3 regions of the Thauera butanivorans genome follow, and region 1 is predicted to be linked to each of the others. Evidence: predicted binding sites of a transcription regulator. Region 1 holds the regulator's gene; each other region holds the start of a gene.
The links. Region 1 encodes sigma-54, which starts transcription at its own class of promoters, with help from an activator protein. Its sites were predicted from a motif close to TGGCACGCTTNCTGCTNA; they were not measured.
Positions count from the first base shown of each region.

Region 2: a site for sigma-54 is predicted at 2,631-2,648, ahead of glnA (type I glutamate--ammonia ligase). Genes of this name have one in related genera too.
Region 3: a site for sigma-54 is predicted at 3,980-3,997, ahead of ACNQFN_RS16295 (phenol hydroxylase subunit). Genes of this name have one in related genera too.

Region 1 covers NZ_CP183038.1:695,050-702,566, reverse strand. The annotation lists gene recA (recombinase RecA) at 1-891, shown strand, start outside; gene recX (recombination regulator RecX) at 912-1,361, shown strand; gene lptB (LPS export ABC transporter ATP-binding protein) at 1,348-2,070, shown strand; gene ACNQFN_RS03390 (RNA polymerase factor sigma-54) at 2,077-3,537, shown strand; gene hpf (ribosome hibernation-promoting factor, HPF/YfiA family) at 3,555-3,881, shown strand; gene ptsN (PTS IIA-like nitrogen regulatory protein PtsN) at 4,126-4,587, shown strand; gene hprK (HPr(Ser) kinase/phosphatase) at 4,584-5,531, shown strand; gene ilvA (threonine ammonia-lyase, biosynthetic) at 5,629-7,149, shown strand; gene ACNQFN_RS03365 (5-formyltetrahydrofolate cyclo-ligase) at 7,190-7,517, opposite strand, start outside.
Region 2 covers NZ_CP183038.1:4,154,286-4,161,802, reverse strand. The annotation lists gene glnL (nitrogen regulation protein NR(II)) at 1-420, opposite strand, end outside; gene ACNQFN_RS20170 (DUF4124 domain-containing protein) at 513-1,001, opposite strand; gene glnA (type I glutamate--ammonia ligase) at 1,136-2,545, opposite strand; gene ACNQFN_RS20160 (cation diffusion facilitator family transporter) at 2,761-3,966, opposite strand; gene ACNQFN_RS20155 (rhodanese-like domain-containing protein) at 4,029-4,481, shown strand; gene nadA (quinolinate synthase NadA) at 4,594-5,694, shown strand; gene ACNQFN_RS20145 (PaaI family thioesterase) at 5,935-6,363, opposite strand; gene ACNQFN_RS20140 (MFS transporter) at 6,437-7,517, opposite strand, start outside.
Region 3 covers NZ_CP183038.1:3,360,837-3,368,353, forward strand. The annotation lists gene ACNQFN_RS16270 (NADH:ubiquinone reductase (Na(+)-transporting) subunit F) at 1-284, opposite strand, end outside; gene ACNQFN_RS16275 (phenol hydroxylase subunit P4) at 354-713, opposite strand; gene ACNQFN_RS16280 (aromatic/alkene/methane monooxygenase hydroxylase/oxygenase subunit alpha) at 776-2,329, opposite strand; gene ACNQFN_RS16285 (MmoB/DmpM family protein) at 2,356-2,625, opposite strand; gene ACNQFN_RS16290 (aromatic/alkene monooxygenase hydroxylase subunit beta) at 2,637-3,632, opposite strand; gene ACNQFN_RS16295 (phenol hydroxylase subunit) at 3,665-3,928, opposite strand; gene ACNQFN_RS16300 (2Fe-2S iron-sulfur cluster-binding protein) at 4,224-4,544, opposite strand; gene ACNQFN_RS16305 (sigma 54-interacting transcriptional regulator) at 4,795-6,462, shown strand; gene ppa (inorganic diphosphatase) at 6,640-7,167, opposite strand; gene ACNQFN_RS16315 (sulfite exporter TauE/SafE family protein) at 7,274-7,517, opposite strand, start outside.

The sequences.
Region 1 (7,517 bases):
CTCGGCCTCGGCGGCCTGCCGCGCGGCCGCGTGGTCGAGATCTACGGTCCTGAATCCTCCGGCAAGACCACGCTGACGCTGCAGGTCATCGCCGAGATGCAGAAGCTCGGCGGTACCGCCGCCTTCATCGACGCCGAGCATGCGCTCGACGTCGGCTACGCCGAGAAGCTCGGCGTCAATATCGAGGACCTGCTGATCTCGCAGCCCGACACCGGCGAACAGGCGCTCGAGATCGCCGACATGCTGGTGCGCTCGGGCGGCGTCGACATCGTCGTCGTCGACTCGGTCGCCGCGCTGACGCCCAAGGCCGAAATCGAAGGCGAGATGGGCGACCAGCTGCCCGGCCTGCAGGCCCGCCTGATGTCGCAGGCGCTGCGCAAGCTGACCGCCAACATCAAGCGCACCAACACGCTGGTGATCTTCATCAACCAGATCCGCATGAAGATCGGCGTCATGTTCGGCAGCCCCGAGACCACCACCGGCGGCAACGCGCTGAAGTTCTACGCCTCGGTGCGCATGGACATCCGCCGCACCGGCACGATCAAGAAGGGCGACGAGGTGGTCGGCTCCGAGACCCGCGTCAAGGTCGTCAAGAACAAGGTCTCACCGCCGTTCAAGGAAGCGCACTTCGACATCCTGTACGGCGAAGGCATCTCGCGCGAAGGCGAGATCATCGACCTCGGCGTGGTGCACAAGATCGTCGACAAGTCCGGCGCATGGTATTCCTACAACGGCGACAAGATCGGCCAGGGCAAGGACAACTCGCGCGAGTTCCTGCGCAACAACCCGGCGCTGGCACGCGAGATCGAGAACAAGGTCCGTGCCGCCGTCAGCCTGCCCGAAATGCCGTCGGGCGGCGCAGCCCCGGCCGTCGCGGCGGACGAGGCCTGACAGGGACACCAGCGGCTGCCATGGCTGAACCGAGCCTGCGCGAACGCGCCCTGCGCCACCTCGCCCGCCGCGACCACTCTCGCGCCGAACTGGCGAAGAAGCTCGCGGCCTACGGCGACGAGGACGAGATCCGGGCGGTGATCGAACGCATGGGCGAGCTCGGCCTGCAGTCCGACGAACGCTTCGCCCAGGCTTTCGTGCGCAGCAAGGCGGCGCGCTTCGGCGCCAGCCGCCTGCGCAGCGAAATGGCGCGGCGTGGCCTCGACCGTGACCTGGTCGACGAGGCAATCGCCAGCGAATGTGCAGAATCGGAATCGGAGCGTGCGCGCAGCGTGCTGCGCAGCCGCTTCACCACGCCGCCCGCCGATGCCCGCGAATGGGCGCGGCAGGCGCGCTTCCTGCAAACCCGCGGCTTCGCACCCGACCTGATCCGCAAGCTGCTGAAAGAGCCCCACGATGAGTCTGCTTAAGGTCGCTGGCCTGCAAAAGCGCTACAAGGCACGCACCGTCGTACATGACGTCGGTTTCGAAGTCGGCTCGGGCGAGGTCGTCGGCCTGCTCGGCCCCAACGGCGCCGGCAAGACCACCTGCTTCTACATGATCGTCGGCCTGGTGCGCGCCGACGGCGGCCAGATCGGCCTCGACGGCAAGGACCTGACCCACCTGCCGATCCACGCCCGGGCGCGGCTGGGCCTGTCCTACCTGCCGCAGGAAATGAGCGTGTTCCGCAAGCTCACCGTGGCCGAGAACATCCGCGCCGTGCTGGAGCTTCAGGGGCTCGAGAACCGCCAGGTGGACGAGCGCCTGCAGGAGCTGCTCGAAGAGCTCGGCATCAGCCATCTGCGCGACAACACCGCCATCTCGCTGTCGGGCGGCGAGCGCCGCCGCTGCGAGATCGCGCGCGCGCTGGCCACCGACCCGCGCCTGATCCTGCTCGACGAGCCCTTCGCCGGCGTCGATCCGATCGCGGTGATCGACATCCAGAAGATCATCCGCTTCCTCAAGGAACGCGGCATCGGCGTGCTGATCACCGACCACAACGTCCGCGAGACGCTCGGCATCTGCGACCGCGCCTACATCATCAGCGAAGGCCGCGTGCTCGCCAGCGGCCAGCCGGGCGAGATCATCGCCAACGAAAAAGTCCGCCAGGTCTACCTCGGCGAGCATTTCCGCCTCTAGTCCAGGATGAAACCCAGTCTCCAGCTCAAGCTTTCCCAGCACCTCACGCTGACGCCGCAACTGCAGCAGTCGATCAAGCTGCTGCAGTTGTCGACGATCGAGCTGAACCAGGAGATCGAGCGCTTCCTGCTCGAGAATCCGATGCTGGAGCGCGAGGAATTCGACGAGCCGCCGCCCAGGCTCGAACCCTCAACCAGTTCCTCGCCGGCCGAGCGCGAGCGTGAACAGCAGCGCGAAGCCGACACCGACGGGGGCGGCGACGGCGACAACGGCGGTACAGCCGAGCGCGAAGGCGGCGACGAAGGCATCGACTGGTCGAACGTCGGCACCGGCACCTCGGCCAAGCGCGACGATGACGACGACGTCGACTTCCAGGAAATCCAGGCCGCCGAGCTGTCGCTGCGCGAACACCTCGACCAGCAGGTCGCGCTGTCGCCGCTGAACGACCTCGACCGCGCACTGGTGCGCTTCATCATCGAAGCGCTCGACGACGACGGCTACCTGTACCAGCCGCTCGAGGAACTGCTCGAACTGCTGCCGCCCGAGCTCGAGATCGACCTCGACGATCTGTCGATCGCGCTGCGCCACGTGCAGAACCTCGACCCGGCGGGCATCGGCGCCCGCACGCCGCAGGAGTGCCTGGCGCTGCAGCTGCGCGCGATGCCCGAAAGCTCGATCCAGATGCTGGCGCTCGAGATCGTCGACGGGCACCTCGAACTGCTGGCCGAACGCAACTTCGTCCGCCTGAAGAAGCTGACCGGCTGCAACGACGACGAACTGCGCGCCGCGCACGCCCTGATCTGCAGCCTGGACCCGCATCCCGGCCTGCGCCACTCGGCTTCCGAAACGCGCTACGTGCTGCCCGACGTCGTCGTGCGCAAGGTCCGCGGGCGCTGGAGCGTGAGCCTGAACCAGGAGGCGATGCCGCGCCTGCGCGTCAATCGCCTGTACGCCAGCCTGCTGCAGCAGAACAGGGGACAGGGCGGCGGACTCACCGGCCAGCTCCAGGAGGCACGCTGGCTGATCAAGAACGTGCAGCAGCGCTTCGACACCATCCTGCGCGTGTCCCAGGCCATCGTTGACCAGCAAAGACAGTTCTTCGATCATGGTGACGTGGCGATGAGGCCACTGACCCTCCGGGAGATCGCAGACCAGCTCGAGCTGCACGAATCCACCGTATCACGCGTCACCACGCAGAAGTACATGGCGACACCGCGTGGCGTGTTCGAACTCAAGTATTTCTTTGGCAGCCACGTTTCCACCGACACCGGCGGAGCAGCTTCCTCAACGGCAATCCGCGCACTGATCCGCCAGCTGGTGGACGCAGAGGACAGGAAGAAACCCTTGTCCGACGCACGAATTGCAGAAGTTCTGGGCCAGCAGGGTATCGTGGTCGCACGTCGCACCATCGCGAAATACCGCGAATCACTCAATATCCCGCCGGTCAGTTTGCGCAAATCGATCTGACAACAACAGGAGTTAGCATGAATCTCAACATCACCGGGCGCCACGTCGAAGTCACGCCGGCCATTCGCGACTACGTCGGCGCCAAGCTCGACCGCGTCATCCGCCACTTCGACAACGTCACCAGCGTGGCGGTGATCCTCTCGGTCGAAAAGCTGCAGCAGAAGGCCGAAGTCACGCTGCACGTGCGCGGCAAGGACATTTTCGTCGAAAGCGAGGATACCGACCTGTACGCCGCCATCGACGCGATGGCCGACAAGCTCGATCGCCAGGTCCAGAAGTACAAGCAGAAAATGGCCGACCACAACCACGAAGCCCTGAAGCACCAGGCGCCGCCCGAGGCCTGATACCGGCTTGCATTCGAAGCGAGGACAAGACGCGAAGCCGCAGACGGTGCTCATTGCACGGCAAGGCTGGGCAACGCGGTCATCGCTTCGAAGGCGAACCGGTGGATCGTCTCTTGCGGCTTTCCTTCCGGGGTGTGGTTATAATGCGCGCGTTTATCAAGACGCGGCTTCAACGCACCCCGGTCCAACCCCCGTCGCCCAACGTGGCGCCAGCGGTAACGGCGCTGCGCAAGCTCCATAGCGAATGAGCCTGATATCTCAACTCCTGCCACTGTCGAACGTGGTGGTCGATCTGGACGCCAGCAGCAAGAAGCGCGTCTTCGAACAAGCAGGCCTGCTGTTCGAGAACAACCAAGGCATCGCCCAGAGCCTCGTATTCGACAGCCTGTTCGCCCGCGAACGGCTCGGCTCCACCGGCCTCGGCCAGGGTATCGCCATTCCCCACGGCCGCATCAAGGGCCTCAAGGACGCGGCGGGCGCCTTTCTCCGCCTGGCGGCGCCGGTTCAGTTCGATTCGCCCGACGGCAAGCCGGTCAGCATGCTGTTCGTGCTGCTGGTGCCCGAACAGGCCAACGAGACCCATCTGCAGCTGTTGTCCGAACTGGCGCAGATGTTCAGCGACCGCGAATTCCGCGAGGCCCTGCTGGACGCACCCGACGCCGCGCACATCCACAAGCTGTTCGTGAACTGGGGCGCCGATGAATGAGGCAGACCAGCGTCGCGCGGCTGTTCGAGGCTGAACGGGAGCTCCTTCAGCTCAGCCATGTCAGCGGACGGCTGGATGCCGTGCTGGCGGTGGCCGAAGAACGGATCTGGCCGGCCGACCTCGTCGGCCACCTGAACCTGATCCATCCTTCCCGGCTGCAGATCGTCGGCGCCGCCGAACTGGCCTGGGCCCAGCGCCAGACCACCGACAAGGTCGCCCACCACCTCAACGAGATCCTGTCCAGCCAGCCGCCGGCGATCATCGTCGCCGACGGCTGCGCGGTGTCGAACATCATCCGCGGCGTCTGCGAAGCGCACGACGTCGCGCTCTTCACCACCCCCCAGCCTTCGGCCAGCGTCATCGACCAGCTGCGGCTCTACCTGTCGCGCGAGCTGGCCGAGAAGATCTCGCTGCACGGCGTCTTCATGGACGTGCTCGGCGTCGGCGTGCTGATCACCGGCGACTCCGGCGCGGGGAAATCCGAGCTCGCGCTCGAGTTGATCTCGCGCGGCCACGGCCTGGTCGCCGACGACGTCGTCGAGTTCTCGCGCATCGCCCCGACCGTGCTGGAGGGCCGCTGTCCGCCGATGCTGCAGGACTTCATCGAAGTCCGCGGCCTCGGCATCCTCAACATCCGCACCATCTTCGGCGAGACCGCCTGCCGCCGGAAGATGCGCCTGCGCCTGGTCTGCCATCTCGAACGCCGCCAGCCCGGCGACGGCGACCCGAGCCGGCTGCCGGTGCAGCAGGAAGTGAAGGACATCCTCGGCGTCAAGGTCATGCGCGTGGTGCTGCCCGTCGCCGCGGGCCGCAACCTCGCGGTGCTGCTCGAAGCCGCCGTGCGCTCGACCATCCTGCAGTTGCGCGGCATCGACGCGATGCAGGAATTCATCGACCGCCAGATGCAGGCGATGAGCGCCGCCGACGGCGACGGCGCGGCGTAAGCACGCCCCGGCCGGCAAGCGGCCTATCGGCGGTGCTATTGCCGCAGTGCCGCATCGGCTGCTAACCTCGACGGCTTTGCTGCCCCGCGAGCCTTCGATGAGCACCCCCACGGATTACCTCGAGCGCATTCTCAACGCCCACGTCTACGACGTCGCCGTCGAGACGCCGCTCGATCTCGCCGCCAACCTGTCCGCGCGCGTGCATAACCGCATCCATCTCAAGCGCGAGGACATGCAGCCGGTGTTCAGCTTCAAGATCCGCGGCGCCTACAACAAGATGGCGCGGCTGTCGCCGCAGGCCCTGAAGCGCGGCGTCATCTGCGCCTCGGCCGGCAACCACGCCCAAGGCGTCGCCTTGTCGGCGGCACGGCTCGGCACCCGCGCCGTCATCGTGATGCCCAGCACCACGCCCCAGATCAAGATCGACGCGGTCAAGGCGCGCGGCGGCGAAGTCGTGCTCGCCGGCGAATCCTATTCCGACGCCTACGCCCATGCGCAGGAACTGGAAAAGAGCGAGAAGCTGACTTTCGTCCATCCCTACGACGACCCGGACGTCATCGCCGGCCAGGGCACGATCGGCATGGAGATCCTGCGCGCCCATGCCAGGCCCATCCATGCCATCTTCTGTGCGGTCGGCGGCGGCGGACTGCTCGCCGGCGTGGCGGCCTACGTCAAGCGGGTGCGCCCGGAGACGAAGATCATCGGCGTCGAGACCGTCGACGCCGACGCGATGACGCAGTCGCTCGCCACCGGCAAGCGCGTGGCACTGGAACAGGTCGGCCTGTTCGCCGACGGCACCGCGGTCAAGCAGGTCGGCGCCGAGACCTTCCGCCTGTGCCAGCAGTACGTGGACGAGATGATCGTCGTCGACAACGACGCCATCTGCGCCGCGATCAAGGACGTCTTCGAGGACACCCGCTCGATCCTCGAACCCTCGGGCGCGCTCGCCATTGCCGGTGCCAAGGAATACGCCAAGCGCCACAAGCTGCGCGACAGGAACCTGGTCGCCGTCGCCTCCGGCGCCAACATGAACTTCGACCGCCTGCGCTTCGTCGCCGAACGCGCCGAGCTCGGCGAACAGCGCGAAGCCGTGCTGGCAGTGACGATTCCGGAGCGGCCGGGTGCATTCCGCAAGTTCATCAGCCTGCTGGGCAACCGCAACATCACCGAGTTCAACTATCGCTACGCCGACCCCGAGCAGGCCCACATCTTCGTCGGCGTCACGGTGCACAACCGCAACGAAGCCGGCCGCCTGGTGGAAATGCTCGAACGCCACGAACTGCCGGCGATCGACCTGACCGACGACGAACTGGCCAAGACCCACGGCCGCTACATGGTCGGCGGCCGCTCGCCGCAGGCCAAGAACGAAGTGCTCTACCGCTTCGTCTTCCCCGAACGGCCGGGCGCGCTGATGAATTTCCTCTCCAAGCTGCATTCGGACTGGAACATCTCGCTGTTCCACTACCGCAACCACGGTTCGGACTACGGCCGCGTGCTGATCGGCATGCAGGTTCCGCCCGAGGACACGCAAGCCTTCGAGGACTTCCTGCAACGGCTCGGCTACGAATACGTGGCCGAGACCGACAACCCCGCCTACCGGCTGTTCCTCGCCGCCTGACGCTCTTCCGCCGGGTTTCCGGCGGTGTGCTGCGCGCGTTTCAGCGGCTGGCGCGGGCCGTGCCGATGGGTACCGCGCCAGCGCGGACTGCCCCCGCTTCCGTGACGATCCAGTCCATCGGCCGGTCGTGCGGCTGCGGCAGCACGCTCGGCACGCGGCCCAGCTCGAAGCCGGCGCCGATGGCAATCACGTCCATCCCCGCCAGCGTGCGGTCGAAATAGCCGCCACCGTAACCCAGGCGGTAACCGGCCGCATCGAAGGCGTTCAGCGGCACGATCACGACCTCGGGCGCCACCTCCTCCGGCGTCGCCGGATGCGGGATGCCATGGCGGTCGAACACCATCCCGGCCCCCGGCGTCCAGCGGCGG
Region 2 (7,517 bases), 1.2 Mb from region 1:
GATCAGTTCGCGGTTGGCCTGTTGCTGCTGCAGCAACTGCTCTTCGCGCGCCACGCGCAGCTGGGCGTCGATCGGGCGGAATTCCAGCAGCAGGCGGACGCCGTCGGTCTCGACCGGGCTGACGGTGCAGTCGAGCCGGATCGGCTCCGCGTTGCCGCGCGAGATCGTGATGTCCTGGCCGGTGTAGCTCCAGTTGGTGTGGAGGGCGTTTTCCAGCGCCGAGCCGAGCCCGGGCGGCGTGCCGAGCAGGCGGCTCAGGGGTTGCTCCAGCAGCTTGCGCCGGCTGATCGCGAACAGGTTCTCGGCGCCGGGATTGATGTAGCGGATGACCAGCCTTTCATCGATCAGCACGACGGCCGACGACAGCAGTTCGAGGCCGGCGAAAGGGCCGGTGACGATGGGGGGAGGATGCTTCGGCATGTGCGCGTCCTGTTTGTCTCCAGGGTGACACGCAAGATACGCGCCAGAAAACCCTCATGGCGCAGCCAGCCGTGGCGCGGCGTTTCGCCGGCTCACCGCAGGCCGGAAATCTCCCGGCGCAGGGCTTCGATGTTGCGCTTGTGCAGCTCGACCTTGTCCTTGTACGGCTGCAGGCGGTCGAGCACTTTCTGGTAGTTGCGTTCGTCGCCGAGGCGGATCGATTCCTGTTCGGCCAGCGCGGCTTCGGCTGCCGCCAGCGCGGTTTCCTCGTTTTCCAGCTCGGACTGCAGCACCTGGCGGCGGCTGTCGTCGCGGGCGCGCTGGTCGTCGGGGCTGACCCGGGGGAAGTTCGACGGCGAGGAGGACGGCGTGGTGCCCGGCGTCGTCGCCGGGCGGCGCACCGGGGCAGGCACGGTCGATACCGACTGGCCGGTATCGAGCGCGGTACAGCCGCGCGCTGCGCTGGGGTCGTTGGTGTAGGTCACGCGGCCTTCGGCGTCGATGCACTTGTAGACCGCTGCCTGGGCGGGCAGGGCGGTGTGGAGCAGCAGGGTCAGCGGGAGGATTCGAAGCAGGCGCATGCTGGTGTTCGTCGGTTCGCTGCGCCGGACGGGGTCGGACCGGCGCCATTCTGATGGAATGGTGGCTCGATTAGACCCCATAAAAAAAGGACGGGCAATGCCCGTCCTCTCCGGCTTGTGCAGTAGTCCTCGGGTCAGAGGCTATAGTACATGTCGAATTCCACCGGGTGGGTGGTGACGCGCATGCGGTTGACTTCCTCCATCTTCAGCTCGATGTAGGCGTCGATGAAGTCGTTGGAGAACACGCCGCCGCGGGTCAGGAACTCGCGGTCCTTGTCGAGGTAGTCCAGCGCCTGGTCGAGGCTGGTGCACACGGTCGGGATCAGCGCGTCTTCTTCCGGCGGCAGGTCGTACAGGTTCTTGTCGGCCGGATCGCCCGGGTGGATCTTGTTCTGGATGCCGTCCAGGCCCGCCATCAGCAGCGCGGCAAAGCACAGGTAGGGGTTGGCCAGCGGGTCCGGGAAGCGCGCCTCGATGCGGCGGCCCTTCGGGTTGGCGACGTAGGGGATGCGGATCGAAGCCGAACGGTTGCGGGCCGAGTAGGCCAGCTTGGTCGGCGCCTCGTAGTGCGGCACCAGGCGCTTGTACGAGTTCGTGCCCGGGTTGGTGATCGCGTTCAGCGCGCGGGCGTGCTTGATGATGCCGCCGATGTAGTACAGCGCGGTTTCCGACAGGCCGGCGTAGCCGTTGCCGGCGAACAGGTTCTGGCCGTCCTTCCAGATCGACTGGTGCACGTGCATGCCGGAGCCGTTGTCGCCGACGATGGGCTTGGGCATGAAGGTCGCGGTCTTGCCGTACTGGTGGGCGACGTTGTGCACGATGTACTTCAGCACCTGGGTCCAGTCGGCGCGCTTGGTCAGCGTGCTGAACTTGGTGCCGATCTCGCACTGGCCGGCATTGGCGACTTCGTGGTGATGCACTTCGACCGGTACGCCGCAGGCTTCGAGTGCCAGCACCATGGCGGCGCGGATGTCGTTCAGGCTATCGACCGGCGGCACCGGGAAGTAGCCGCCCTTGACGCGCGGACGGTGGCCGGTGTTGCCGCCTTCGAACTTGTCGGCGGTGGACCAGGCGGCCTCTTCCGAGATGATCTTGCTGTAGACGCCGGACATGTCGACCGACCATTCGACCGAGTCGAAGATGAAGAACTCGGGCTCGGGGCCGAAGAAGGCGGTGTCGCCGATGCCGGTGCTCTTCAGGTAGGCCTCGGCGCGCTTGGCGATCGAGCGCGGGTCGCGGTCGTAGCCCTTGCCGTCGGACGGCTCGATGACGTCGCAGGTCACCACCAGCGTGGTTTCGTCGAAGAAGGGGTCGATGTAGGCGGACGCGGGTTCCGGCATCAGGATCATGTCCGAAGCCTGGATGCCCTTCCAGCCGGCCAGCGAGGAGCCGTCGAAGGGGTGGCCGTGCTCGAAGTGCTCTTCCTCGAAAGCGGAAACCGGCAGGCCGACGTGGTGTTCCTTGCCGCGGGTATCGGTGAAGCGCAGATCCACGAAGCGGACTTCGTTTTCCTGGATCATCTTCATGACGTCTTGGGCGTTCATGTTCACTCCTGATGAGATGAGGCGTTGGTTGCGTAGTGGTTTGCACACCGGTACTGGACCCGTGAGCGGGAATTCGTCGTTCGAGTAAGCATCAAGCGTGCCAGGCATAATTCCTGTCCGCGGCTCATTGTGCCACAAGGGCTGATGCGCAATGGCGGTGCCATCCCGCCAGGGGAATGCACCATGGCAGTGCCTGATTCACGCCACATGCACCATCATGGTGCGATTTGCTGAAAGAAGCGGATCGAACGGTATTCGGCATGTGCTTCCAGCCAGGCTTCGGTGCGCCGGCGAAGCGCTTCCAGTTGCCCGGCAGGCACGGCGGCAGGCAGCAGCACCTCGACGTCGATCCGCTTGCCCAGGTAGTGGATCTGTATCCGCAGGGGGGCGGGGGCATCGCTGCCGGGCCCGATGCCGAGCAACTGGCCGATCGCGGCGGCGACGTCCTTGCGCGCGGGCAGCGGGCCGGCAGGCATCGCCCGTGGACCGCCGTCGTCCTCGGGGTCGATATGCACCAGCATGTCCTGTATTTCGGGGTGGGCCGCGCGCACGTGAAGGTAAACCTCGTCCGACACCCGATGGCCTTCGGATACCGTCAGCCGCGGTTCGACCTGCACGTGGGCGTCGCACAGCACCCGGCCGGCCATGCGCCGTGTGCGCATGTCGTGCAGGCCGATGACGCCGGGCGTCGCTTCGATGGTTTCCCGGATGCGCGCCAGTTCGTCTTCCGACAAGCCGGTATCGATCAGTTCCCGGATGGCCTTCCAGGCCAGGCGGACCCCCATGCCCACGATCAGGAAGCCCACCAGCGCGGCGGCCAGCGGCTCGAGGAAAGGGTAGCCCGCCAGGCTGCCGCCGATGCCGATCGCCACCACCAGCGATGATGCCGCGTCCGAGCGCGCATGCCAGGCGTTGGCTTCCAGCAGCGGCGCCTTCAGCCGCCGCGCGGCGGCCAGCGTGTAGCGGAACAGGCCTTCCTTGGCGGCCAGGGTCAGCAATGCCATCGCGAGGGCGGCCGGATGCAGGTCCGGCAAGGCGTCCATGTGCTGCAGGCGCAGCCCCGAGCTCCACAGGAAACCGATGCCGACTGCCGCGAGCACGGCGCCGAGCAGCATTGTCATGACCGTTTCGATGCGGCCGTGGCCGTAAGGGTGGTTGCTGTCGGCCGGGTCGGCGCCGCGGCGGCCGGCGAACAGTACCAGCACGTCGGTGACCAGATCGGACAGCGTGTGGGCCGCATCCGCCACCAGGCTGAAGGCATTGGCGAACAGGCCGACGGTGATCTGCGCGAGCGAAAGCAGCGCGTTGGTGGCAATGGCGATCAGCGTGGTGCGCTGGATGCCCCGGCTGCGCACGGCCTCGTCGCCGTTCGGCGGCAACGGTGCGCGGGCTGTGGGCGGGTGCGGATGAGCGTGGTTCATGCGGGAGCCTGGGAAGGACGCGCTATACTTCGCGCGATACACGATTCTAGACGGATGCTCGCATGGGAACCCTGTCCGACCTGCTGGCGCTGGCCCGCCAGCGCGCCGCAGACCTCGAACTGCCCTACCAGGGTGCGCTGACGCCGGCCGAAGCTTGGCAGGTGCTGCAGCTCGCGCCGGGCGCCAGGCTGGTCGACGTGCGCACGCGTGCCGAGCTCGACTGGGTCGGACGGGTGCCCGGAGCGGTCGAGATCGAGTGGCTGTCCTGGCCCGGTATGCAGCGCAATGCCAATTTCGTCAATCAGCTCAAGCACCAGGTCGATGCCGAGGCGCTGGTGATGTTCCTGTGCCGCTCCGGCGGCCGCTCCGACGATGCCGCCCGCGTGGCGGTCGAAGCCGGCTACAGCAACTGCTACAACGTGCTCGAAGGCTTCGAAGGCGACAAGGACGCCAACGGCCAGCGCAACAGGGTAGGCGGCTGGCGCCATGCCGGCCTGCCCTGGCGGCAGGGCTGAGCTTTTCCTTACAATCCGGGCGCCCGCCACCGGAACCCCTCCGGGCGAGGCTGCTCCGAGTCACGAAGGCCGACAGGCCTGCATCCCTTCCTACAGGAACCGGACCCGCATCATGCAAGTAGCCACCATCAGCTTCGACCGCTTCAACGCGCTCGCCGACGACGAGGCGCAGGAGCGCATCCGTGCCGCCCGCGCCCGCCTCGGCGATCGCGCGGTGCTGCTGTGCCACCACTACCAGCGTGCCGACGTCTACCAGCACGCCGACCTCACCGGAGATTCGCTCAAGCTGGCCCGCCTGGCCTCGCAGACCGAAGCCGAGTACATCGTCTTCTGCGGCGTGCACTTCATGGCCGAAGTCGCCGACATCCTGTCCAAGCCAAGCCAGGTCGCCATCCTGCCCGACCTCGCCGCCGGCTGTTCGATGGCCGACATGGCCAACCTGGCCAAGGTCGAGCGCTGCTGGCGCGAGCTTGCCGAAGTGCTGGACAAGCCCGACGAACTGATCACGCCGGTCACCTACATCAACTCCGCCGCCGACCTGAAAGCCTTCTGCGGCGAGCACGGTGGCATCGTCTGCACCTCGACCAACGCGCCCACCATCCTCGACTGGGCCTTCGCCAAGCGCGAGAAGGTGCTGTTCTTCCCCGACCAGCACCTCGGCCGCTGGACCGGCTTCAAGAAAGGCATCCCGCTCGACGAAATGGTGGTGTGGGATCCCGACCTCGAATACGGCGGCCTCACGCCCGAGCAGATCCGCAGCGCGAAGATCCTGCTGTGGAAGGGACACTGCTCGGTGCACCAGATGTTCCAGCCGGTGCATATCGACCGCTGGCGCGAGAAGAACCCGGGCGGCCTGGTGATCTCGCACCCCGAAAGCAGCCTCGACGTGTGCCGCAAGTCCGACTATGTCGGCTCGACCGAGTACATCATCAACACCATCACCGCCGCGCCCGAAGGCACGCGCTGGCTGGTGGGCACCGAACTGAACCTCGTCAGCCGGCTGGCCGAGGAAATGAAGCCGCAAGGCAAGCACGTCCAGTTCATGGCGCCGACGGTGTGCATGTGCTCGACCATGCAGCGCATCGACCCGCAGCACCTTGCCTGGACGCTGGAAAACCTCGCCGACGGCAAGGTCGTCAACCAGATCAAGGTGCCGGAACACGAGGCCGAACTGGCCCGCATCGCCCTCGACCGCATGCTCGCCGTGTCCTGAACACGCACCTGCAGGAACGAAAAGGGCGGCTTTCCTCGCGGGAGCCGCCCTTTTTGCATCAGGCCTTGCTGCGACGTGTCGACAAAACTGAGAAACGGCGACACGTCTGGGTGATATGTCGCTGCTGGCGACATGTCCTCAGAACGTGTCGTTATTTTCGAGAATCGGCGGCACGTCGCATTGAGCTGCCGCCGGCGAAGGCGTGAGCGGTGCCGCTGCCCACGCCCGCAGCAGCACGAATCACTTCGGCCACAGAATCATCTGCGTGCAGCGGAACAACGCGATGGTACGGCCGCTGGCTTCGTCGCTGACGGTCGCGTCCCACACCTGGGTGGTACGGCCGAGGTGCTGGGCGGTGGCGACGCAGCGGATCGCGCCTTCGCGCACGGTGCCGAGGTGGTTGCTCTTCAGTTCGATGGTGGTGAAGGATTCCGCGCCCTCCGGCAGATGGGCGACGGTGGCGTAGCCGCAACTGGTGTCGGCCAGCGCCACCACGCTGGCGGCGTGCAGGAACTCGTTGGGGGCGATGTGCAGCTTCTTCACCGGCATGCGGCTGCTCAGAGTTCCCTGGGCGACGCTCAGGATCTCGATGCCGAGGTAGCCGGGCAGGTATTCGCCGCCGCGCTCGTTCAGCAGGGCGACGTCGATGTCGGGGCGCAGGACGCTCATGGTTGTGTTTCCTTCGTGGTGGCAGTGGGCGGTTGAAGTGGGGCGTCGTTGCGGGCTGGCGGCAGCGTTCGGATCAGGCCGGCTGCGGCACGCGTACCACCGGTGCTTCGCGGATCGGCAGGTTCAGCACCGCGGCGAGCGCGGCCAGGGCGATGTCGGCGTACCACATCCAGCTGTAGTCGCCGGTCAGCGTGATGCTGATGCCGCCCAGCCAGGCGCCGAGGAAGCCGCCGATCTGGTGCGACAGCAGCGTCAGGCCGAACAGCGTGCCGAGGTAGCGGATGCCGAACAGCTTGCCGACCAGCGCCGCGGTGGGCGGCACGGTGGCCAGCCAGGTGAAGCCCAGCCCGGCGGCGAACAGGTAGAAGGTCCATTCCGTCTTCGGCAGCATCAGGTACAGTGCCACCAGCACTGCGCGCGAGGCATACATCAGCGCCAGCACGTTGCGGCTGCGATAGCGCGCCACCCAGGAGCCGGCATACAGGCTGCCGAAGATGTTGGCGAGGCCGATGATCGCCAGCGACCAACTCGCCACCGAGGGTGGCAGGCCGCACAGATCCACTTCGCCCGGCAGATGGGTGACGAGGAAGGCGATGTGGAAACCGCAGGTGAAGAAACCCGCATGCAGCAGCAGATAGCTGCGATCGCCCATCGCTTCGCGCACCGCACGCCGCAGGCCGCCTTTTTCCTCTGCCGGCCGTGCAGCCGCATGGTCGCTTTGGGCCACCTTGCCGATCAGCGGCAGCGCCGCCAGCGTCATCACCGCCAGCGACCACAGCGCCCCCATCCAGCCGAACAGCTGGATCAGCTTCTGCAGCAAGGGCGCGAACACGAACTGGCCGAAGGAGCCGCCGGCATTGATCACGCCCGAGGCCGCGCCGCGCGCTTCCGCCGGCAGGCGCTGGGCGGCGGCGCCGATCAGCACCGAGAAGCTGCCCGCACCCGAGCCGATCGCCGACAGCAGGCCGAGCGACACCACCAGGCCGAAGGTGGAATCCATGAAAGGCGTGATGGCGCTGCCCAGCGCCAGCACCAGGATGCCGGCGACCAGCACCGCGCGCGGCCCCCAGCGGTCGGCGGCGGCGCCGGCGATGGGCTGGATCGCGCCCCAGGTGAATTGGCCGACGGCCAGCGCCAGGCTGATCGAGGCGATG
Region 3 (7,517 bases), 2.0 Mb from region 1:
GCTTCCTCCTCGATCTCGGCCTCGATCGTCACGTCCGACTCCAGCCGCGCACAGCAGGCCAGCGTCTTGCCTTCGTCGCGTTCGAAGTCCATCAACGCGAAGCTCGAGGCCTCGCCATGGTCGATTTCGCCGTCGATCACCTGCACCTTGCAGGTTGCGCACAGGCCATGGCAGCAGGCGTGGGGCAGCCAGATCCCGGCCCGCAGGGCGGCGTCGAGAATGGTCTGGCCTTCTTCGACCTCGATCGTCTGGCCGATCGGTTCGATCGTCAGTTCATGACTCATGATTCGTTTCCGTCGTATCCGTTCTTCGGCGGGCGGAGACGGCGGGTAGCGCCGCCCCGCGCCTTGCGTTCAACTGCAGGACCCCTCGATGCCGGTGAGGCCCGGCGTGCGGAAGCGGATCACGTCCTTGTGTCCGAGTCCGTTGTCCGCCAGCGACTTGTCGAAGTCGGGGGCGAAGGGCTTGCCGGACTTGAACCACTCGGCCTTCGTCCAGTCGATGCGGGCGAAGTCGGGGTGGTAGCCGAACGAACCCGGCAGCACGCCGTCGACGACGTCGCCGAAACGCATCGTCGGCGGAAAGGCAAAGGCGAAAGGCGCGCAGAACATCAGGTGATCCTCCCAGCCGATGTAGAGCAGCTGGGCGCCGTGGAACTTGTCCATCGAGTCGGCAGGCGGGAAGTCGTAGGCTTTGATGGCAGCAACAGCCATGTCGTGTCTCCTGGGTGTTTTTGTCGGCCGCAGGTGGGAAACCGCCCGCGGCATCGAGATGCTCAGATGTTCCTGGTCGCCTGGCCGCGCCATTCGGCGAAGTTCTTCCTGTCTTCCGAGATCTCGAAATCCAGGTTGTCGCGGCCGTGCTCCAGGTTGTAGAACTTCAGCACCTCGGCCAGCGGATCGAAGCCTTCCACCGTCGGATCGGTGCCTTCGGGGAAGCAGTTGCCCTGGTAGATCTGGTGCACCGGCAACCAGGCCTGGGTGTACTTCTCTGGTTCGTCCTCGAAGATCTTTTTGCAGTGATCCGAGCAGAAGTGATACTTGTCGTCCCTGTAGTCGACCTCGCGGTAGCAGGTCTTGGTGGGCTCGCCCGGTTCGGTGAAGACCATCGGGATCTGGCAGACCTGACACAGCATCGGCAGCGTCTTGCTGTAGAAGCGATTGCCCTTGGCCGCCTGCTCGCGCCAGAACCGGTAGCGCGGGCGGTAAAGCTTGTCGAAGCTGTCGGGATACTTGCTCGCCAGCCACTTCATCTCGTCGTCGTCCGGCATCCAGGTGTGGAAGTTGGCGGCAGCGGCGTAGTTGTAGAAAGTGCTCCAGGCCTGGTGCGACAGATGGTCCTTTTCGAGGGCGATCTGCCCGGCGCACTTGGGCATCGTGATGCCGTAGCGGGCGAGGTCCTTGAACAGCGCGCCGCCGTTCTCCTCGAAATAGATTTCCCACGCCTCCTTCCAGCTCATCGTGCGCTTGGGCAGCATGTAGTCCATCATCATCGCCACCAGCGTCAGCACGCGGTAGCCGCGCCAGGTCCACTTGTCGATCCAGCGCTGCACGATGGGCACGTTGGCGGGGTCCTGCTCGAGGATGAACTTGATCACCTCCAGGCCCAGCGTCATGTGGCGCGCCTCGTCGGACTGCGCCGAGAAGCCGAAGGTCATCGTGCCCATGTCGCCGTTGTAGGCCGCGCCCGAGACGAAGGGGACGAACAGCAGGTTGGTCAGCACGTACTCGAACGAGAAGCCGATCGCCACCATGAACTCGAACGGGCCCGCGGTCAGCGCATCGTCGAAGAAGCTCTTGGGCACCGACAGGAACCACACGCGGTCATGGGCATGATGGAAATCGTGCATGCCGTTGTAGTACTTGTTGTAGTTCGAGATCGAATGCACCTGGGTCTGGGCATGGCGGATCTCGTCGATCGACTGCATCAGGCAGGCGACGCGCGGCCCCGGCCCGGGGAAGGCGCGGCCGGCATGGGCGAAGCCGCGATGGGCGACGTATTCGAGCGGGCTGATGCCGCTGATGAACAGCTTGACGGCGTTGATGTAGCGCGCGTCGGTGACGTTGAGGTGGCCGTTGTTCTGGTTGAAGGCGTCGATGATCGCGTAGAGCTTGCGCTCCTTCTCGGCCTGGTACTTCCAGTAGGCGTCCATCGTCAGGCGGAACGGATCCTCCCATTTGTCCCAGTCGTGGATCTTGATCCCCTCGTAGGCGACGTAGGGGTAGATGTCCTCCATCTTCTGGTAGGAGGGCGTCCAGTCGAGGCCGCGGGTCATCACCGCGTAGCGCTCCTTGAGGCCGAGTTTCTTCTTGGCGACTTGCATATCCATGGTTCGTGTCTCCTTGGCGTGCCGGTTCAGGCGTTCCAGTAAAGGACCATCTCGTCGTCGGTCTGGTCGAGGTTGCCGGTCATGGTGATCAGATTGACCTGCAGCTCCTGCAGGTCGAACGGGCGGCCGATCAGCTCCTCGATCGTCTCGCGGCGGATGACCAGCCTGTCCTGGGCATCGATCTTCACCATCGCGGGCTGCTCATTGACGACGGCATCGGGATTGTCCTGCACGATGGCCTCGATGACCTGGCGGGTCTCTTCGTTGGTCTGCAGCGCGATGAATACGGTGGACATCGGGAAATTCCTCAGAGGGGCACGCCGGCCTTGGCCATGCGTGCGTTGAATTGCTGGACGATTTCGGTGGTCAGTTCGTCGGCACGCTCGCCGAGGGCGATGCGCAACACGGGCAGCAGCGCCGCCGCCGCACGGTCGCGCCACTGCACGATCCAGTCGGCGAGGACGGTCTTGTTCCCGGCCGATTCGGCGGCGGCGGTCTTGACCGTGGCGTCGATCCATTTGCGGGTCTCGGCATGCCAGTCGGTCATGAACTGGGTCAGCATCGCCACCGGCGTGCCGCCCTTGGCCGAGAGCACGTCGTCGATGATCGTTTCGTACACCAGCGGATACAGCAGGCCGTCGAGCGCCACGTTCTGCGCCACGAACAGCTCGAACGGGTCGCGCAGCACCAGGGTGTCCTCGACGTAGCGGCGCAGCCCTTGCCAGGTGTCGTCCTCCATCCACGCCTGCTTGGCGGCATCGAGCGAATCCACGTCGCCCAGCAGCAGGCCGACGCGGGTCAGGTACTGGGCGATGCCGAGCTGGTCCATCGCGTGGTAGATGCAGGGCTGGGTGAAAGCCGTGCCGTAGCCATAGGCACAGACGGCGGCATTGTTCATGTTGGCGCCCCAGGCCACATGCCGCAGCGGAATCAGCAGCGCCAGCACGGTGTCGCGGATTTCGTCCGGCAGCGTCGCGGCCAGGCCCCGGTTCTCGACGAAATCGAAATTGGCCTCGGCGGTGTCCTGCTGCTTGGCCCGGGCAATGGTGTAGGCACCGTAGTAGAACTGGCGCGGGTCCTTGAAGCTGTACCAGTCGGCCATCCTGATCGCGCTCCGGTCACGGTCGTAGATCAGGTGATCGGGATCCCAGGTCGGGCGATAGTGGTAGTTCGCCTCCTGCTGCATGTCCAGCGTGCCTTCCTGGTAGCGGGATGCCGGCTTGTCCGCACCGATGCGCCGGGCGATGTTGTCGAACGTGTGCCGCAAGGGCTTGATGGTCACGGTGCGCAGATCGATCTGCATGGACGCTCCTCCTTTTGCTTGTATGGCCGCAGTCAGCGAAAGCGCTGATGCGTGGCTTGGTGCAGGTTCCAGTTCCAGTCTTCGGCCTCTTCCGCGCATTCCCCTTCCCGGGGCGCCAGAAAAGCGACGTCGTTGGCCCGGCAAAACGATTCGTAGGCTTCAGCCGGAAGCAGCAGCTCGGCGTAGAGCCCGGGATCGCCGACGGCGAACTCGAACTCGACGAATCCATCCGGCCTGCGCTCGATGAGGCGCACGAACTTCCGGCCGATGTCGATCGCAGGCTCGGCATCCTTCATATCCTTCCCCTCCTCCGGTTTGATCAATGCGGGATCGCGACAGAGCCATCATTAACAACTTCCGTGCCAATCTCGCAAAATCGTGAGATTTCATGTTGATTACTGTTTATCTCGATATTTCTTCGTGCTTCGCCCATTGCCTGGCGCTTCACCAAATGATCAATTCATTGATTTGATAGATCATTTGATTCATTCGATTTATTGCCATGCAGCATCCCGGCCGGAAAGCAAGACGGGCCGGAGACATCCGTCTTCCGGCCCGCCGCACCGCCTGCCCGCTCAGGCACTCATCCAGTCATTTCGCCACCCCGGCGCACACTGCCCTGGCCATCTTGCCGACCACCTCGATCCTCAGGTCGCTGTCGGGAAAAAGCTTGCAGGCCAGTACCACACCCGCGGCCTCTTCCGCTTCGGATACGCAGCTACGGCTCATGCGGCGCGTGTGGTAGCGCCCCTGCATCACCCTGACCTTGCACACGCCGCAGCCGCCGCCCCGGCAGCCCACCGGGATGCCCTTGCGGCCAAGGGCTTCCATGGCACACAACACGTTGTCGCTGTCCGCGCAGCTGAGTCTTTCGCCGCAACCTTCGATCGCCACCACAAATCTCTGTCTCATCCGGGCTGTCTCCTCTTTCGATGTGCTTGCCGTCGATCGGCAATTCGTCCGCACGACCGGCGGCTCATGGCGGCAGATACAAGAATCATGCCATCCATTTATTTTTCTCGAGATTCTATCTATGATCGTGTTTTCCCTGCCCCCCGGCACAAGCACTCGTTTAAGCTTCGTCCGGTGTCCGGACGGTACCGAGGGTCCGGGAGAGCCAGCCGCCGGCAGAGCGGAGGTGACGCCAATCTGGAGGAGATCCGTGACCACCATCCAATACCCGGAGAGCGCAGACCTGCGCAGCCTGCTCCGGTTCGCGCCCGAAGACGGGCATATCTGGCTGAGCGAGCACCGCATGCTGCTGCTGCATGTGGGCGCGATGTCCGAACTGCGCAAGGAACTGATCGGCTCCGTCGGCCAGCAGCAGGCACGCCGCATCCTTACACGGATGGGTTTCGCCTCCGGCATGCGCGACGCGGAGCTTGCGCGCAAGACGCGCCAGGCACGCGATCCCGCCGATGCATTCGTCGTCAGGCCGCAACTGCACATGCTCGAAGGATGTGCGCGCGTCGAACCGGTGCGCCTGGAATTCGACATGCAGGGCAACACTTTCTACGCTGAATTTCTGTGGCACGATGCCTGGGAAGCCGAGGCCCACGCCCAGGCCTTCGGGGAAGTGGATCAACCCGTGTGCTGGATGATGATCGGCTACGCCTCGGGCTATACCAGCGCCTTCATGGGGCGCTTCATCCTGTTCAAGGAAACCCAATGTGCAGCGACGGGCTGCGAAAACTGCAGGATCGTCGGCAAACCCGCCGAGGAATGGCCCGATGCCGACGAGCTCAGGCCTTATTTCGAAGCCGATTCGATCGTCGGACGCCTGCTCGAACTGCGCGAGGAAATCGAGGCGATGCGCCACACGATCGCCTGCCCGCGCAAGACACCCGATCTCATCGGCAGCAGTTCATCCTTTCTCCATGCCTACGACCTGATCAGCCGCGCTGCCTCGACCAGCGTCTCGGTCCTGCTGCTCGGTGAAACCGGCGTCGGCAAGGAACGCTTCGCGAGAACGCTGCACGAGATGAGCGCACGCAAGGATGCCCCCTTCGTCGCGGTCAATTGCGCAGCCCTGCCCGACGAACTGATCGAATCGGAGCTGTTCGGCGTGGAGCGCGGCGCCTTCACGGGCGCTCACGCCTCGCGCGCGGGCAAGTTCGAACGGGCTCATGGCGGCACGCTCTTTCTCGACGAAGTGGGTGAATTGCCCCTCCCCGCGCAGGCAAAGCTGCTGCGCGTGCTTCAGGAAGGCGAAATCGAGCGGCTCGGCGACGAGCGCACGCGCAAGATCAACGTCCGGCTGGTCGCCGCCACCAATGTCGATCTGCAGAAGGCCGTCAGTGCCGGCACGTTCCGGCGCGACCTGTACTATCGCCTCAACGTCTATCCGGTGACGATTCCGCCGCTGCGCGAGCGCCCCGGCGACATTCCGGCCCTCGTCGATGCCCTGGTCCGCCGCTTCGAGACGCTGCACGGCAAGCGCATCGCCGGGATCAGCGACAAGGCCATGCACGCGCTGAAGCTGCACTCCTGGCCCGGCAACGTCCGCGAACTGGAGAATGTCCTCGAACGCGGAGCCATTCTGGCCCCGCAGAATGGCCTGATCGAAATCGAACACCTGTTCATCGGCGCCCTGCCCGATGACAGCCAGGAGCATGCACTCAGCGCCCGGGGCGAACTCGAGGCGGCGCACCGGCCGCCCCAGGATCTGGTCGCAGCCGTACTGGCATCCGGCGTTTCGCTGGAAGCATTCGAGCAAAACCTGCTGAATCGCGCAGTGGACCAGGCCAATGGCAATCTGGCCGCCGCCGCCCGTCTGCTTGGCATGACGCGGCCACAGCTCAACTATCGGATCAAGAAGCAGGCCGGCTAAGGCACGGCGCTGGAATCCCGGGCCCTTGCCCGGCAGGCCGGACATCGATCACGGGTCGGCCGGCTGCTCGCGTGCCATGCCACCGAGCCGGCCTGAACGGAAAAACGCCCCTGCGCTTGCTGCCATGCAATGGCGAGCGCAGGGGCGTTTCCGGTATTCCGGAAACTACAGGGCGGCTTACTTCTTGGCGGCAGCCAGGCCGTCGACGATTTCCTTCTTCGCCTCTTCGACGGAACCCCAGCCCACGACCTTGACCCACTTGCCGGGTTCCAGATCCTTGTAGTGCTCGAAGAAATGCACGGTCTGCTTCATCAGCAGCTCGGGCAGGTCGTCGGTGGTCTGGACCTTGTCGTACAGCGGGGTCAGCTTGGACACCGGCACGGCCACGACCTTGGCATCGACGCCGCTTTCGTCTTCCATCTTCAGCACGCCGACCGGACGGCAGCGGATGACGACACCGGGAGCCAGCGGGAAGGGGGTCACGACCAGCACGTCCACCGGATCGCCGTCGCCGGCAATGGTGTGCGGCACGTAGCCGTAGTTCAGCGGATAACGCATCGACGTGCCCATGAAGCGGTCGACGAAGACGGCGCCGCTGTCCTTGTCTACTTCGAACTTGATCGGATCGCCCTGCGCGGAGATCTCGATGATGACGTTGATGTCGTTCGGCACGTCCTTGCCGGCGCTGACCAGATCGAAACCCATGATTCCCTCCCGTGGAAAATTGTGCGCGGATTATAGGGGGAAATCCGCTTGTCTTGCACTGCATCATCGCCTTCGAAGCCGCTCCGGCAACACGAAAGCCGGGGCATCAGGTCAGGCAGACCACGCCCTCCCACAGCGCGCCGCCCAGCGTGGGCGCGTGGATCAGGCCGAACACGCCGAAGCCCAGCACCAGTAGGCCGGAGGCGAAACGCACCTTGGAATTGCGGGTGAAATCACGGAAACGCTTGAACAGCATGCCGGCCAGCAGCAGGTTGGGCAGCGTTCCGAGGCCGAAGGCGAGCATCAGCCCCGCACCGCGCACGCCGGAGCCGGTGACGAGCGCAGTCGCC